3 regions of the Psychromicrobium ferritrahens genome follow, and region 3 is predicted to be linked to each of the others. Evidence: riboswitches for the same ligand, from Rfam matches in the RefSeq annotation. Region 3 holds a riboswitch; each other region holds the start of a gene.
What was found. A riboswitch is a leader RNA that binds a small molecule or an ion and turns the genes downstream of it on or off. The one in region 3 is predicted to bind S-adenosylmethionine.

Region 1: linked by a shared signal. The riboswitch ahead of ABDK06_RS13200 (VIT1/CCC1 transporter family protein) and the one ahead of ABDK06_RS06670 (DUF1737 domain-containing protein) in region 3 are both predicted to bind S-adenosylmethionine.
Region 2: linked by a shared signal. The riboswitch ahead of ABDK06_RS03515 (bifunctional o-acetylhomoserine/o-acetylserine sulfhydrylase) and the one ahead of ABDK06_RS06670 (DUF1737 domain-containing protein) in region 3 are both predicted to bind S-adenosylmethionine.

Annotation. Positions count from the first base shown of each region.
Region 1 is NZ_JBDLLW010000003.1:251,731-256,471, forward strand. It holds gene ABDK06_RS13195 (sodium:solute symporter family protein) at 1-1,035, shown strand, start outside; SAM riboswitch class IV at 1,099-1,231, shown strand; gene ABDK06_RS13200 (VIT1/CCC1 transporter family protein) at 1,712-2,824, shown strand; gene ABDK06_RS13205 (LOG family protein) at 2,845-3,933, opposite strand; gene ABDK06_RS13210 (SRPBCC family protein) at 3,942-4,397, opposite strand; partial or broken gene ABDK06_RS13215 (MFS transporter) at 4,413-4,741, opposite strand, start outside.
Region 2 is NZ_JBDLLW010000001.1:746,898-751,638, forward strand. It holds gene metX (homoserine O-acetyltransferase MetX) at 1-916, opposite strand, end outside; gene ABDK06_RS03515 (bifunctional o-acetylhomoserine/o-acetylserine sulfhydrylase) at 916-2,235, opposite strand; SAM riboswitch class IV at 2,299-2,449, opposite strand; gene ABDK06_RS03520 (VOC family protein) at 2,637-3,281, shown strand; gene ABDK06_RS03525 (CPBP family intramembrane glutamic endopeptidase) at 3,380-4,147, opposite strand; gene ABDK06_RS03530 (histidine phosphatase family protein) at 4,181-4,741, shown strand, end outside.
Region 3 is NZ_JBDLLW010000001.1:1,435,006-1,439,746, reverse strand. It holds gene ABDK06_RS06685 (UDP-N-acetylglucosamine 1-carboxyvinyltransferase) at 1-639, shown strand, start outside; gene ABDK06_RS06680 (O-succinylhomoserine sulfhydrylase) at 699-1,892, opposite strand; gene ABDK06_RS06675 (rhodanese-like domain-containing protein) at 1,889-2,290, opposite strand; gene ABDK06_RS06670 (DUF1737 domain-containing protein) at 2,287-2,490, opposite strand; SAM riboswitch class IV at 2,526-2,657, opposite strand; gene ABDK06_RS06665 (ABC transporter ATP-binding protein) at 2,761-4,620, opposite strand; gene ABDK06_RS06660 (aminodeoxychorismate lyase) at 4,658-4,741, opposite strand, start outside.

The sequences.
Region 1 (4,741 bases), on a different contig from region 3:
GGCGCCATCGTGCTGATTTACTCCACCATCGGGGGCATGTGGTCCATTACGCTCGCCGATATGGCTCAATTCGTGATCAAGACGATAGGCGTCTTCGCGCTGATGCTGCCCTTTGCGCTCGCCGCTGCCCAAGCGCAAGGCGGTTTCGATGCGATCCGGGATCGCGTCGGGCAGAGCTTCTTCCAGCTCGACGGCATCGGGGTACAGACCATCGTGACCTATTTCGTCGTCTACACCCTAGGTCTGCTGATCGGCCAAGACATCTGGCAACGCGTCTTCACCGCCAAGACTCCCGCAGTGGCACGCTGGGGCGGAGCCACCGCGGGAGTCTACTGCATTCTTTACGGGGTGGCCGGCGCGCTGATCGGCATGGCCGCTCGGGTGGCCCTGCCGGAGATCGATGTGAAAACCGCGGGTCAGGACGCCGTGTATGCCGAGGTGGCCGCCCATTTACTGCCCATCGGTTTAGGGGGTCTGGTGCTGGCCGCCGCCGTCGCCGCCATGATGTCGACCGCCTCGGGCGCACTGATCGCTGCGGCAACGGTGGCTCGCGCCGATGTGCTGCCCTTCGTGGCCAGCTGGTTCGGCAGAAAAATCGACACCTCAGATACCGATAATCCGGAGCACGATGTGCGGGCCAACCGGCTTTGGGTTCTCGGGCTAGGCGTAGCGGCCATTCTGATTGCCATCGTAACCCCCGACGTGGTGGCGGCACTCACCATCGCCTACGACATCCTGGTCGGTGGCCTGCTGGTCGCCATTCTGGGCGGTCTGTTCTGGAAGCGCGGCACCGGACTGGGAGCAGCGGCCTCGATGGCTGTCGGCACCGTAGTCACCTTGCTGCTGCTCACCCTCTATGCGAGCGGAGCGATAGCCAGCGAGGATGGTATTTATGCTAACGAGCCCATCTACTGGGGTCTCGGATCTTCGTTGCTGGTCTATCTAGCGGTGTCTTTAGCGACCAAAGAAACGTCAGCTGAAGTACGGACCGCTTGGCAGCTCAGACTCAACGGCTCCAAGATAAGAAAAATATAAGGATTTCCGCCAAACGCCCGGTAGAATTGCGTGCGCTCCAGGGCAGAGTTACATTAGAAAAAGCTTCATGAGTTGTGGTTGCCTTTCAGTAGGCAAAGCTCGGACTGACCACACGCCAACCCCATGTGCAAGGGTGGCTCGGATGACGAAGCGACCCATCGGGCCGCGAGACAAACCCGAGGGGTAAGAGCACTCGGCTGGAGGCGCTTTAGGTGTCCGGAATACGTTTTGTCCTTCCCGCGGTTGACGCCGTACTGGGAACAGTTTCGCTGATCGAAAGTGGGTGTTGGCGAAGTTTTTGGAGCGGCGAAGCAAGAGAATTAATAACCGCGATGGCAAATTCGGTGCAACGCTGCCAATGGAATGCGAAGACCTTGGAATTGACGGTTACGGTGGCGAAAACCGGGTGCCGGCAGGGCGAGCCGCGAGTTTTTCGGCTGCTGCCGAACTCACCGGAGCCAAGCCCCTCGGAATCGGCCCTGGCATCGTTTGACTCCCTGGTTCTTCGGCTAGCTCATTGATTCTGCGATCGCCCACTGTGAGTTGCAGTGGGCGATCGCAAGTCTACGGGCGGTGAAAATATCTGCGCGCAGCCGAAAGATTTTACGGTGCGCCGAAGCTTTTTGCCGAGGATAGCCAGCCGAAAAACCGCGAGAATTCGGGCTAAAGTGGGGCTGTGGCAAGTTACTCTCCGGGCGTACAGCAGGCCAGTAAAGCGCAGATCAAGCGGTGGCGCACCCACCTCGCCGATGAGCGCGCCGAGGCCGCCGTCTATCGCGCCCTGGCGACGAAACGCGAGGGCGAGGAGCGCGATATTCTGCTCGCCCTGGCCGAAGCCGAAAAGCGGCATGAGCAGCACTGGCTGACCCTGCTCGGCGAACACGCCTCAGCGCCCCGCAAGGCCTCGTTCAATAACCGTCTGCTGGGCTTTCTGGCCAAGCACTTTGGCTCGGTCTTCGTCCTGGCTCTGGCTCAACGGGCTGAGTCCCGTTCCAGTTACTCGACCGATGTGGACGCCACCCCGGCGATGGCTGCCGACGAAGCGATCCACGAAGAGGTGGTGCGCGGACTGGCAACCCGTGGCCGTAATCGGCTCTCCGGAACCTTCCGAGCCGCCGTGTTCGGTGCGAACGATGGGCTGGTCAGCAATCTCTCCCTGGTGATGGGTATGGCCGGGGCCGGGCTGGCCCCGCATCTGGTGTTACTGGCCGGCATTGCGGGTCTGCTCGCCGGAGCACTGTCGATGGGTGCGGGTGAGTACGTCTCGGTACGTTCACAGCGCGAATTGCTGGACGCCTCGAAGCCGACCCAGATCACGCTGTCCGCCGCCAAAGCTCTGGATATCAATGCCAATGAGCTGGTTCTGGTCTACCGGGCCCGCGGGATGAGTCCGGAGGACGCCGAGCATCGCGCGGCCGAACGGATGGGACGGTTTGCCTGCGACTGCAACCCCAGCTTCTCCCTGCAAGCAGAGGTGGCGGGGAAACCTGAGAGTGATGAGCACGAGACCATTGGAACCGCGCTGGGTGCCGCCGTCTCCAGCTTCTGTTTCTTCGCCTCCGGCGCCGTCATTCCGGTGCTGCCCTACCTCCTCGGGCTCAGCGGTTTCACGGCCATAGCGGTAGCCTCAGTGCTGGTCGGCTTAGCGCTGCTGGCCACAGGAGCGGTGGTGGGCTTGCTTTCCGGAGCCCCGCCACTCTCCCGGGGAATCCGGCAGCTGCTGATCGGCTTCGGCGCGGCGTTGGTCACCTACCTGCTCGGCCTGCTGTTCGGCACCACCACCGGATAGCTTCCAGTGGCCCGGAAACCTCAGCCCAGAGACGCTAGGGCTTCCGCCACTGAGTCAACCAGCTGAATCCGTTGAGCCATCTCTCGGCCCTGGGCCAGCTTCGTCAGCAACTGCCAGACCGGAAGCTGTGCAGTCCAGTACTCCCGGCCCAGCAGCACCATCGGGACGGCGGCTGATTCCGCGGCATAATAATTCTCGCAAGCATCCTGGAAGATTTCCTGGACGGTCCCGGCGGCTCCCGGCAGGAAAACGATCCCGCCATTGCAGCGCTCTAGCAAAACCGCCTCCCGCACCGCATTGGCGAAGTATTTCGCTATCCGGCTGGCAAAGATATTGGGCGGTTCATGACCATAGAACCAGGTAGGGATGCCGAGATTGAGCTGACCGTCCGGGAAACGCGCCATAACGGCTTGAGCTGCCGCAACCCAGCGATCGACCGAAGGCCTGAAATCCGGGACCTCCGAAAGCTGAGCCATCGCCCAGTCCAGAGCTGCCGTAGGTCGGCCACTCAGCCAGGCACCTAAATTCGCCGCTTCCATGGCTCCCGGACCTCCTCCGGTGGCCACCACGAAGCCACGCCGGCCCAGGCCGCTGCCCAGTTCCGCGGATTCTCGGTAGGCCTCACTGCCGCGGCTGGCGGCGTGCCCGCCCATCACCCCGACGACCTTTCGTCCGGCTAGCTCGGAATCGAAAAGATCATCCAGGGCGTCCCCTATCGAGTGATCGTGCATCGCGGTGGCAAGGGTGCCGTCAAGGTTACGCGGCGTGCTCAGCGTCCACTGATAGATCCTGCCGTCAAGGGTCGATTCATAGCCCGCCGCCAGACCGCCGAAAAGCTCAGTGCCGGTGTAGAGCTTGGACCGATAGGAATCGAAGGGCACCCCGGGCAGCACCGGGAAGATCAAGGCGCCGCGAGCCCGCAATTCGGCCTCGGCTCCGGGGTCGAAGGTACATCCCAGAAAAACCGCTGCAGCGACCGAGAGCCCGCTGAAATCGACCCCTCGGAGATTCAGGGACTGCACATGCCAGCCAGCCAAGGAACTGGCTCCGGCGGTCAGCAGCTCGTGGAATTGCTCAAGATCCTCTACTTCAAGGTTTCGTACGCTCATCGCTGGTCTCAGGCGTTTTCAACGGCGCGGAAGTGCTCGTCGAGCTTCTCCAGAGTTCTCTCGATTCCGCGAATATTGCGTTTGCTGAAGCCAGTGAGTCGAAGCACCCAGCGTCTGCGCACGGTGCGGGCATCCCATTGCTCGGTCACCAAAGTTCCGCCGTCCACCGGTTGCAGCAGATAGCGCCAGATATGGCCGTAGAAATGCCGCCAAGCGATCCGCCGCCCCTCTTCGAATTCAACGACGTAGTTCATGACTTTATACGAAGCACCGATACGCATGTCCATAGCGAATTTGGCACCCGCTGAAAGTCTTTCCGGGCCGTTGGGCAGGGCATCTCTGACGGAATCGGAGCCGTCGATCACGGCGTGCATGGCTGGAGTCGCCAATAAATCGAAGATTTGCTCGGCACTCGCTGGAACGAAACGTTCCCGGCTGATGAAATATGGGTTCTGCGCGCTCATGGCTTCAGCCTACTTTGCCGATGTGGCGTCGGTGACGGCTGAGGGCTCGATATCGATGGTTCGGCGAAGTGCCCGCTCCTTGATGAAGAGCACTGAGATCACTGCCAGGACGGCGATAACCGCCGCGACGCCGAAGATCAGCGCGGTGGCATCGCCGTAGGCGGCGCGCACCACATTCCTGACCGGTTCCGACATATGCGCCAGATCGAGACCGCCCGTTCCAGCGGGGTTATCGGCGGGAAGCCCCAGTTTGGCCAGCCCCGCGGATGACAACTCGCTGACCCGGTTGGCGAGCACCGCGCCGAGCACTGAGACTCCGATCGCGCCGCCGAAAGTGCGGAAAA
Region 2 (4,741 bases), 690 kb from region 3:
CTCGACCGCGGCCCAGATCGTGACTCATCAAGGCCTCGGTGAGGGTGATGTAACTATTCGCATCGAAGATCTGGTTCAGCTTCGCGGCCTTATGATCCAGATAGCTCTCCACCTGATAGCGCTGCCGCCAGGCTTCGGAACCACGCTCAGCTGATACCGGAGCTTCCCCTTCTTGCGCTGAGCGGCCGAACCGCAGTCCCAGCTCGGCCTCTGAGCGATAGGAGATATGCGCGATCCGTCTGGCCAGGCCAAGACCCTCCAGGGGTGCCGCCGAACCGTAGTAGTCACCGCCCGCGAAAGCCGGGTCCTGACGAATGGCCAGCAGCTGGGTTTGCGCGAGCGCGATCTGTTCCGCAGTGCTCGCCGGGCAGCTCGCGAGCACCACGGCATGGCGCACCCGCTCCGGGTAGCTCACCGCCCACTCCAGCGCACGGGCACCGCCCATCGATCCCCCGACCACCGCATGCCACCGGGTAATCCCGAGTGCATCGGCGAGCAAGGCCTCCGCCCGCACCGAGTCTCGCAGGGTCAGGAAGGGGAAGCGCGAGCCCCACGGTTTGCCGTCCGGGGCGGTTGAGGAAGGTCCGGTGCTGCCATAGCAGCCACCTAGGATATTCACCGAGACGACGAAGAACCTCTCGGTATCGATCGCCTTTCCCGGGCCCACTAAGCCATCCCACCAACCGGCCTGCTCCGACTCTCCCTGAGCGGCGTGAGAACTACCGGTCAGGGCATGCAGCACCAGGACGGCGTTGGAAGCTCCGGCATTGAGCCTGCCCCAGCTCTCATACGCCAGCGTCGTCTCCGGTAACCGTTCGCCCGTTTCCAGAGCCAGTTCGCCCAGCGACTGAAAGCGCAGCTGGCTGGGGTCGACACCCAGCAAAGCCTGCTCCGATAATTCTGAGATCGTCGTCATCACAGCGCGGATTTCGCCGCCCTGAAACCAGCCTCCAGATCCGCCAGGATATCCGTGATGTTCTCCAGTCCCACCGAGAGCCTGACCAGCCCCGGAGTGACTCCGGCTTTGAGCTGCTGGGCCTCGGTGAGCTGAGAGTGCGTGGTGGAGGCGGGGTGAATCACCAACGACCTCACATCACCGATATTGGCCACATGGGAATGCAGTTCCAAAGCGTCCACGAAGCGCTTCCCGGCGTCCACACCGCCCTTGATATTGAAGGCCACCACGGCACCGATCCCCCGCGGGCCGTATTTCTGCCCACGCTGGTACCAAGGGCTGGAGGGTAACCCGGCATAGGCCACCGATTCCACACTGTCATGCTCGGTGAGCCAGTTCGCCACCTCCAGCGCATTAGAGACATGCCGTTCCACCCGCAAACTCAGAGTTTCCAGCCCCTGCGCGATCAAGAAAGCATTGAAGGGCGCCACCGCGGAGCCCAGATCGCGCAGCAACTGCACCCTGGCCTTGAGGATATAGGCCAGATTAGCGCCCAAGGCACCACCGACGCCGAGATCCCGGGCGTAGACCAGGCCGTTGTAGCTCTCGTCCGGGGTGTTGAAGCCCGGGAATCTCTCCGGTTCCTTGGCGAAGTCGAAGCGACCGCCATCGACGATCACGCCGGCGATCGCGGTGCCATGTCCGCCGAGGTACTTGGTCGCGGAATGCACCACGATATCCGCCCCCCATTCCAGCGGCCGCACCAGATACGGCGTCGCAAGCGTATTATCGACGACGAGCGGCACTCCGGCCTCGTGGGCGACGGCACTGATTCCCTCCAGATCGAGCACGTCCTGACGGGGATTGGAAACCACTTCACCGAAGAAGAGCTTGGTGTTCGGGCGCACCGCGGCTCGCCACTGCTCCAAATCATCTGGGTCTTCTACGAAGGTGACCTCGATGCCGAATCTCTTGAGCGTGTGAGCGAGCAGATTATAGGTTCCGCCGTAGAGGCTGGGGCTGGCCACCAGGTGGTCTCCCGCCTGAGCGATGTTCAGGATCGCAAAGGTCTCCGCGGCCTGCCCGGAAGAGAGCAGCAGAGCCCCGACGCCGCCTTCCAGGCTGGCGATCCGCTGTTCGACCACGTCCTGGGTCGGGTTGCCGATTCTGGTGTAGATGGGTTCCAGTTCTGCGAGCGCGAAGCGCTTGGCAGCGCTCTCCGCACTGGGGAAGACGAAGGAAGTGGTTTGGAAAATCGGCAGTGCTCGCGCACCGGTACTCGGATCGGGTTGTTGGCCCGCATGGATCTGCCGGGTTTCGAATGACCAGCCGTTGCTCATCTCAGACTCCTTGTTTCAAGGGTCCTCAAGGTCGCCGCGATGAAGGCGGTTACCGGGCAGAGGAACCCGCGCTTGCACCTGATCTATTGACCAGGGCCCGGTCGTCACCCGGGGCACCCCACCGCGGAGGAGGGTTGCCGTCCAGCAAGCCGGGGCAGGCGTTCCGACCTCAGATGTGACACGGGATCAAGGAACTTTGCTGGCACTCATGACCTGTTTAAAGTGTGCAGTCCGCACCGGAGGCTAAGCAAGGTCAGGGAGCTATTGTGACGCTGCATTTCCCGCGATGCGCGGAGGTTACGGAGGAAATCTCACAGCGGATTCATGGTGCGCGAAGCGCGCAACGCACAGCGCAACTTAGGTAGACCTTAGTCGAGAGGCGGGTCACAAAGTGCGAGGATATGGGCATGCGCATGGACCACGTTTCTTACGCTTGTGAACCGGATGGACTGGCTGCCACCACCGAGCGGATCTCTGACGCTCTAGGAATCAAGGCCGTCCGCGGCGGGGTGCACCCCCGCTTCGGCACGCGGAATATGATCATTCCGCTCACCAATCATCACTATCTCGAAATCGTCGAAGTACTGGATCACCCAGCTTCAGACAAAGCTCCCTTCGGTCAGGCCGTGCGCGCCCGGTCAACTGCCGGTGGCGGCTGGATGGGCTGGTGCGTCGAGGTTGACGACCTGCTCCCCTTTGAAGAACGGCTGGGACGCAGCGCAGTTCCCGGAAACCGGAAATTTCCGGATGGCCAGGAACTGATCTGGCAGCAGATCGGCATTAAAGGTCTGATCGCCGACCCCCAGGTACCTTATTTGCTCAAATGGGAAGGCGATCCCGCACTGCACCCTTCACTGGCCAAGCCGAGCGACGTCAAACTCGCCAAGCTCACCATCGCGGGCTCTGCCGAACGAGTGACTGAGTGGCTGGGAGAGTGCGTGGATAAGCCACTGCAGGATGTCGCGGTTGAGTGGGTCGCCCCTAAGGGCACTCCGGGCATCATGAGCGTCACCTTTGAAACCGCCCACGGCGAAGTCACGGTCTGAACCTCAGCCAATATTCAACGCTCTGATGCTGAGGGCGACGGAGTGCCGTCAGCGAGCGAGCAGGGTTCCCCGCCCGGGCTTGCGAGGGAAAGGGCAGCTCACGAGCCTTGGCCGAAACCCAATTGCGGGCCGAAGCTGAAGGCCGCGATGTCCAGCAGCGAATGCGCCACCACGAGCGGCATCACCCGTTTGGTCTTGGTGTAGAGCCAGCCGAAGATCAACCCCATCACGAAGTTGCCGGCGAACGGCCCAAAGCCCTGGTAGAGGTGGTAGCTGCCACGCAAAAGAGCGCTGGCCACAATCGTCCACCAGGGCTGCCAGCCGAGTTGCTTCAGCCTGGTCATCAGAAACCCCACGACGATCACTTCTTCGAGCACGGCATTGCGCAGCGCGGAGATGATCAGCACCGGAATGGTCCACCAGTAATCATGAAGTGAGCTGGTCACGATCTGGGCGGTCACCCCGAGGCTGCGTCCCAGCGCATAAAGACCCAGCGAAGGCAGCCCGATCAGCAGCATCAGGCCGATTCCCCCTAATAAGTCGCGCCAGAGCAGGTCGCGCCACGGGCGGCTGATGGTGAATCCGATGGCCTGGAATCCGCTGCGGGCGGGTTTCCACAGCAGGTAGAGCGCTAGGGCCACCGGTACCAGGGCGAAGAAGTTATCAAGCAATTGATAGGTCAGATCGAAGTACTCGCGGTTGATCTTGGGCGTATTCAATTGCGCGGTAGCTTGCGAGATCGGCGCGCGGGTCAGATTCTCGATCAGATTGACGACGGCGTAAACAGCAGATTGCCCCAGGGAGAGCCCCAGCACGATCAAGATCTCTGCTCGCCAACGGCGTGCCAGTCCAGCAACTCTTCCCATGACTGACATTAAACAGCCATTACACTCAAGACCATGAGTGCGCCTCGTCAGATCATCATGTTGCGACACGGACAGTCGGAGGCCAATCTGGATCAGACCATCTACGACAGGATTCCGGATTACCGGATTCCGCTCACTGAACTCGGGCTCGAACAGGCCAGAGCGGCCGGTGAGGAGATCCGTGCGCAGTTGGCCGGTGAAAAGGTGTGTGTCTACGTCTCCCCCTACCTCCGGGCTTATCAGACCCTGGAAGCGCTGGGTCTAGGAGACAGCGTTGACCGGATCTTCGAGGAGCCCCGACTGCGCGAACAGGACTGGGCCAATTTCCAGGACCCGGCCGATATCGCGGAGCAAAAGGAACTGCGGAACGCCTACGGTCACTTCTTCTACCGGTTCAGGGACGGCGAGTCAGGTTCGGATGTCTTCGACCGGATCTCTTCCTTCTTGGAGACCCTCTACCGGCACTGGAGCCGCCCGGATTACGCACCCAACACCTTGCTGATCACCCACGGACTCACCATGCGTTTGTTCTGCATGCGCTGGTTCCACTGGTCGGTGGAGTACTTCGAATCGCTCAACAATCCAGAGAACGCC
Region 3 (4,741 bases):
ATCGACACAGATATCGAATACGCTCCCTCGGAGGACCCGATCGAGGCGATGAGCCTGATCACCGCGGGTATCGTCACCGGTTCCGAGGTGACGATCCGCCGGGTGCCGATCGAGTTTATGGAGATCGAGCTCTCCGTGCTGGAGCAGATGGGCTTCCAGTACCGAGCTTCCGAGGAGTATGTGGCGCGCAACGGCCACACCCGCCTGGTGGACATCACCACCTTGCCCTCCCAGCTCAAGGCCGCGCCGGACAAGATCCACCCGATGCCCTTCCCCGGGCTGAACATCGACAATCTGCCCTTCTTCGCGGTGATCGCCTCCTGCGCCGAGGGCAGCACGCTGATCCACGATTGGGTCTACGAGAACCGCGCGATCTACTTGACCGAACTGAACCGCTTGGGCGCCAGGGTGAGGCTGCTCGACCCGCACCGGATCGACGTCGAAGGCCCCACCCGCTGGCGCGCAGCCGAAGTGGGCTGCCCGCCCGCGCTGCGCCCGGCCGCCTGCATTCTGCTGGCCATGCTGGCCGCTCGGGGGACTTCGGAGCTGCGCAATATCTACGTGATCGAACGCGGTTACGAGGATCTCGCTGAGCGGCTCAACACCCTGGGCGCTGAGATCGAGTACTTCCAGGACTGATCCACCGGTTCGCTTCAGCATCACTTTATGAGCTAAAAGTGGTGCTGAGGCGATTGCCTCTAGAGCTGCCCGAGGGCCAGTTCCAGATCCCGCTGCAGATCGTCTAGATCCTCCAGCCCCACCGAGAGCCGCACCACGCCGTCGCTCAGTCCGATGGCTGCCCGGCCTTCCGGGCCCATCGCGCGGTGCGTTGTGGTCGCGGGGTGTGTGATGAGGGATTTCGAATCACCGAGGTTATTGGAGATATCGATCACCCGCAGGGCATTCAGCAGGGCAAAAGCTTCGGGCTTCCCGCCTTTCAGCGCGAAGGTGAGTACGGTGCCGCCCGCGCTCATCTGCGAGGCAGCCAGTTCGTGCTGCGGGTGCGAGGCCAGCAATGGGTACTTGACCCATTCCACGGCTTGCTGCTGCTCCAAAAACTCAGCTAGGGCCAGTGCCGAGGCCGAGGAGTGCTTGACCCGCAGTGACAAGGTCTCCAGCCCCTTGGTGAGTACCCAGGCGTTGAACGAGGACAGTGCAGGGCCAGTGTGCCGCATCAATTGCTTGACCGGGCCGTCGATGAATTCCCGGCTGCCCAGGATCGCGCCGCCGAGCACCCGCCCCTGGCCGTCGATGTGCTTGGTACCCGAATAGACGACGACGTCGGCGCCGAGCTCCGTGCAGCGCTGAAGCAAAGGCGTGGCGAAGACATTATCGACCACCACCTGGGCTCCGGCGGCATGCGCTAGTTCGCAGACCGCGCGGATGTCAACGATCTCCTGCATGGGGTTCGACGGTGATTCGAAAAAGACAGCGGTGGCCGGCACCGAAAGAGCTTCCCGCCACTGCTCCAGATCGGGGCCATCCACAAAAACCGTCTCGACTCCCCAGCGCGGCAGAATCTCGTTCAAGATCACAAAGCACGATCCGAAGAGCGAACGGGAAGCCACCACTCGGTCCCCCTGAGCCAGCAGCGCACCGAGTGCCACAAAGACCGCGGCCATTCCAGAGGCGGTAGCGAAGCAGGCCTCGGTTCCTTCCAAGAGCCGTAGCCGTTCCTGAAAGGTGGCCACCGTCGGATTGCCGTAGCGGGAGTAGACGAATCTCTCGTCCTCTCCCGTGAAAGCCCTTTCCGCGGCTTCGGCGGATTCGTAGACGAAACCGGAGTTCAGGAATATCGCCTCGGAGGTCTCCTGAAAGCCGGTGCGGTCCAGGCCGCCCCGGACCGCCTGGGTATCGGAGGACCAGCCGCCGGCCAGCGGATTGAAGCTCATGAGCCCTTCTTCCAGGGCAGTTTGCGGTTCTTCCAGCCGTTCACGGTGCGATCGCCATAGGCATCCGGGACGCCTTCGAAGCCTTCCAGCACATTGAAAGAGGTGAACCCGGCCTCGGTGGCCGCTTCAGCGGCGGACACCGAGCGAGCGCCAGAACGGCAGAGAAAAACGATGTCCGCATCGGCCGGCACGGCGGCCTTGAGCTCATCCAAGAAGGCCTGATTCCACACCCCTCCGGCGAGGTTCCACTGCACGAAACGGGGTTCGACGGAGAGTGAAGCGGTGTCTGGGACGCCGATCAATTGCCACTCCGCTTCGGTCCGCACATCCACCAAGACGGCGCCGTCGGAAACTTTCTGCCAGGCTTCCTCAGGGGTCAGATCACCGGCGTAACTCATTGTGCCGCCTCCCCATCAGTCGCGGAGTTAAAACCGGGGAGCACCACGGCCTGGGCGGCGATCACCTGGCCGCCGTTGGACGTCACTGAGGGGCTGCCGTAGAGCAGGTAGCCTTCGGCGATCGCATCACTGACCCGCTGACAGAAACTATGATCATCGGGGCCGGTCAGAAGCCGGTAGGTCAAGGGGGCGTCAGCCATTTGTTCTCCTTTTGCCTGAGGCGCAAGCCGCAGCAACTCCACGCTTGCAACCCGTTCACGTTGCCGAGTATTCACCTGAGGCACCCCACCGGAATCGAGGGTTGCCGGCCAGCAAGTCAGGGCAGTGCACCCGGCCTCGGCCAAAGTGCGTGCTGGCGCTCGTTACTCATCGCAAAGCTAACACATGGCGTGGCGTTGACGGGCAAAATGATGTCTTTATTGCGCAGTACCAGCTCGACCTCGTCGGCTAGCAGAGCCAGGGTCTTGAGCTCAGGCCTGTCTGGCTTGCTCAGCATAAAGTGCGGCATAGCGGCCGTTCAGTGCGAGCAGTTCTCTATGAGTACCCTGTTCGGCGATTCGGCCCTGTTCCACCACGAAGATCACATCCGCACCGACCACCGTTGACAGTCGATGCGCAATGGCCACCGTGGTGCGGCCCTGTGAGGCGGTCTCCAGCGCGGATTGCACCACTCGTTCTGAGATCGAATCCAATGCGCTGGTGGCCTCGTCCAGAACCAGCACGGCGGGGTCTTTCAGCAGCACTCGGGCGATCGCGATTCGTTGCTTCTCGCCGCCTGAAAGCCGATAACCGCGTTCGCCGACCAAGGTGTTGAAGCCCTCAGGGAAGCTCATGATGGTCGAGTAGATATTGGCCTGCTGGGTGGCCCGGTCGAGTTCGTCCTGAGTCGCTCCGGGCTTGGCGTAGCGCAGATTATCGGCGATGCTGGCGTGGAACAGATAAGTTTCCTGACTGACAATGCCGATATGCGCCACCAGGGAATCCTGAAGCAGTTCGCGCACCTCTATACCGCTGAACTCAATACGACCGGAAGTGGCTTCGTAGAGCCGGGGAATCAGATAGGAAATGGTGGTTTTACCCGCGCCAGAAGAGCCCACGAAGGCGGCGAACTGCCCGGGTTCAATAGTGAAGGAGACCTTATCCAAGGTCGGACGCTCCCCGGGTTGAGCATCCGGGTAGGCGAAGCTGACCTCTTGGAATCTGATCCTGCCCAGTTGCCGCAGATCGCTTAGCGGGGCTGCCCCCGGGCTGTCGGCGATGGCGGGTTTGAGGTCCAGGTATTCGAAGATCCGGGCGAAGAGGGCGCCCGAAGTCTGGAGGTCGAGGGCAACCCGCATCAAGCTGGTGAGCGGGAAGAGCAGACGCGCCTGGACCGTGGTGAAGGCCACGATAGTACCCGCGGTAATCGCTTGGAAGCCGTTGTCCACCAGCAGACCGGCGACGAGGTAGACGATTGCCGGAATCGAGGAGAGGAAAATAGTCACGATGGCGAAGAACCACTGTCCGCTCATCGCCTGGCGGACTTGCAGCCCGATCTGATTGCGGTTTTCTGCCGAGTAACGATCGATCTCGGCCTTCTGCATATTGAAGCTCTTGGCCAGCAGGATGCCTGAGACGCTCAGGGTCTCCTGGGTGATCGCGGACATCTCGGAGAGCGATTCCTGGGTCTGGGTGGCGATTTTGGCCCGGATCTTGCCCACTTTGCGTTGCGCGATCACCAGAATCGGCATCAGCACGACGGCGACCACTGTCAGCTGCCAGTTCAGCAGCAGCATCGCGACAAAGGCGGCGATTACGGTCACGGTATTGCCGAGCACCGCGGAGACAGTATTGGTGAGCACACTGGCGACGCCTCCGACGTCGTTCTGCAGCCTGGACTGGATCACCCCGGTCTTGGTCCGGGTGAAGAAGCTCAGATCCATCGCTTGCAGGTGACCGAAAAGCTTGACCCGCAGGGCTCCCATCACCCGGTTGCCCACTGAAGCGGTCAGATAGGTCTGCCAGACACTGAGCAGGGCCGAACCGATATAGACCAGGATCATCACACCGACGATCAAGGTCAGTGCTGCCAGATCGGGTTTACCCGAGCGCGGGAACAGCCCGTCATCGAAAGCGCGCTGGGTGAGCAGCGGCGGCACCACGGTGAGTGCCGCACCGACGAGCACCAGGACGGCGGTCAGGATCAGCGAGCGACGATACGGTGCGAAAAGCCCGTAGACCCTGCGGAAAAGGTGCGGGATCTGCGGAGCCTGGGCATTGATCGCGCGCTGTGCGTCTTCGTCCCCGCCGCTGAGCCGGCCTCGTGCTCCGGGCGGCCGGATCCCGCTCATCGCGGAGCCGTTCCCTGTGGTATCTGATGGTGCCAGTTCATTCAGTACCGGCTAAGATCTCGCTTAGTTCGGCGGTGAGCTCGGCCTGATTCTGTACCGTGCCGATTTCTTTACCATCGAT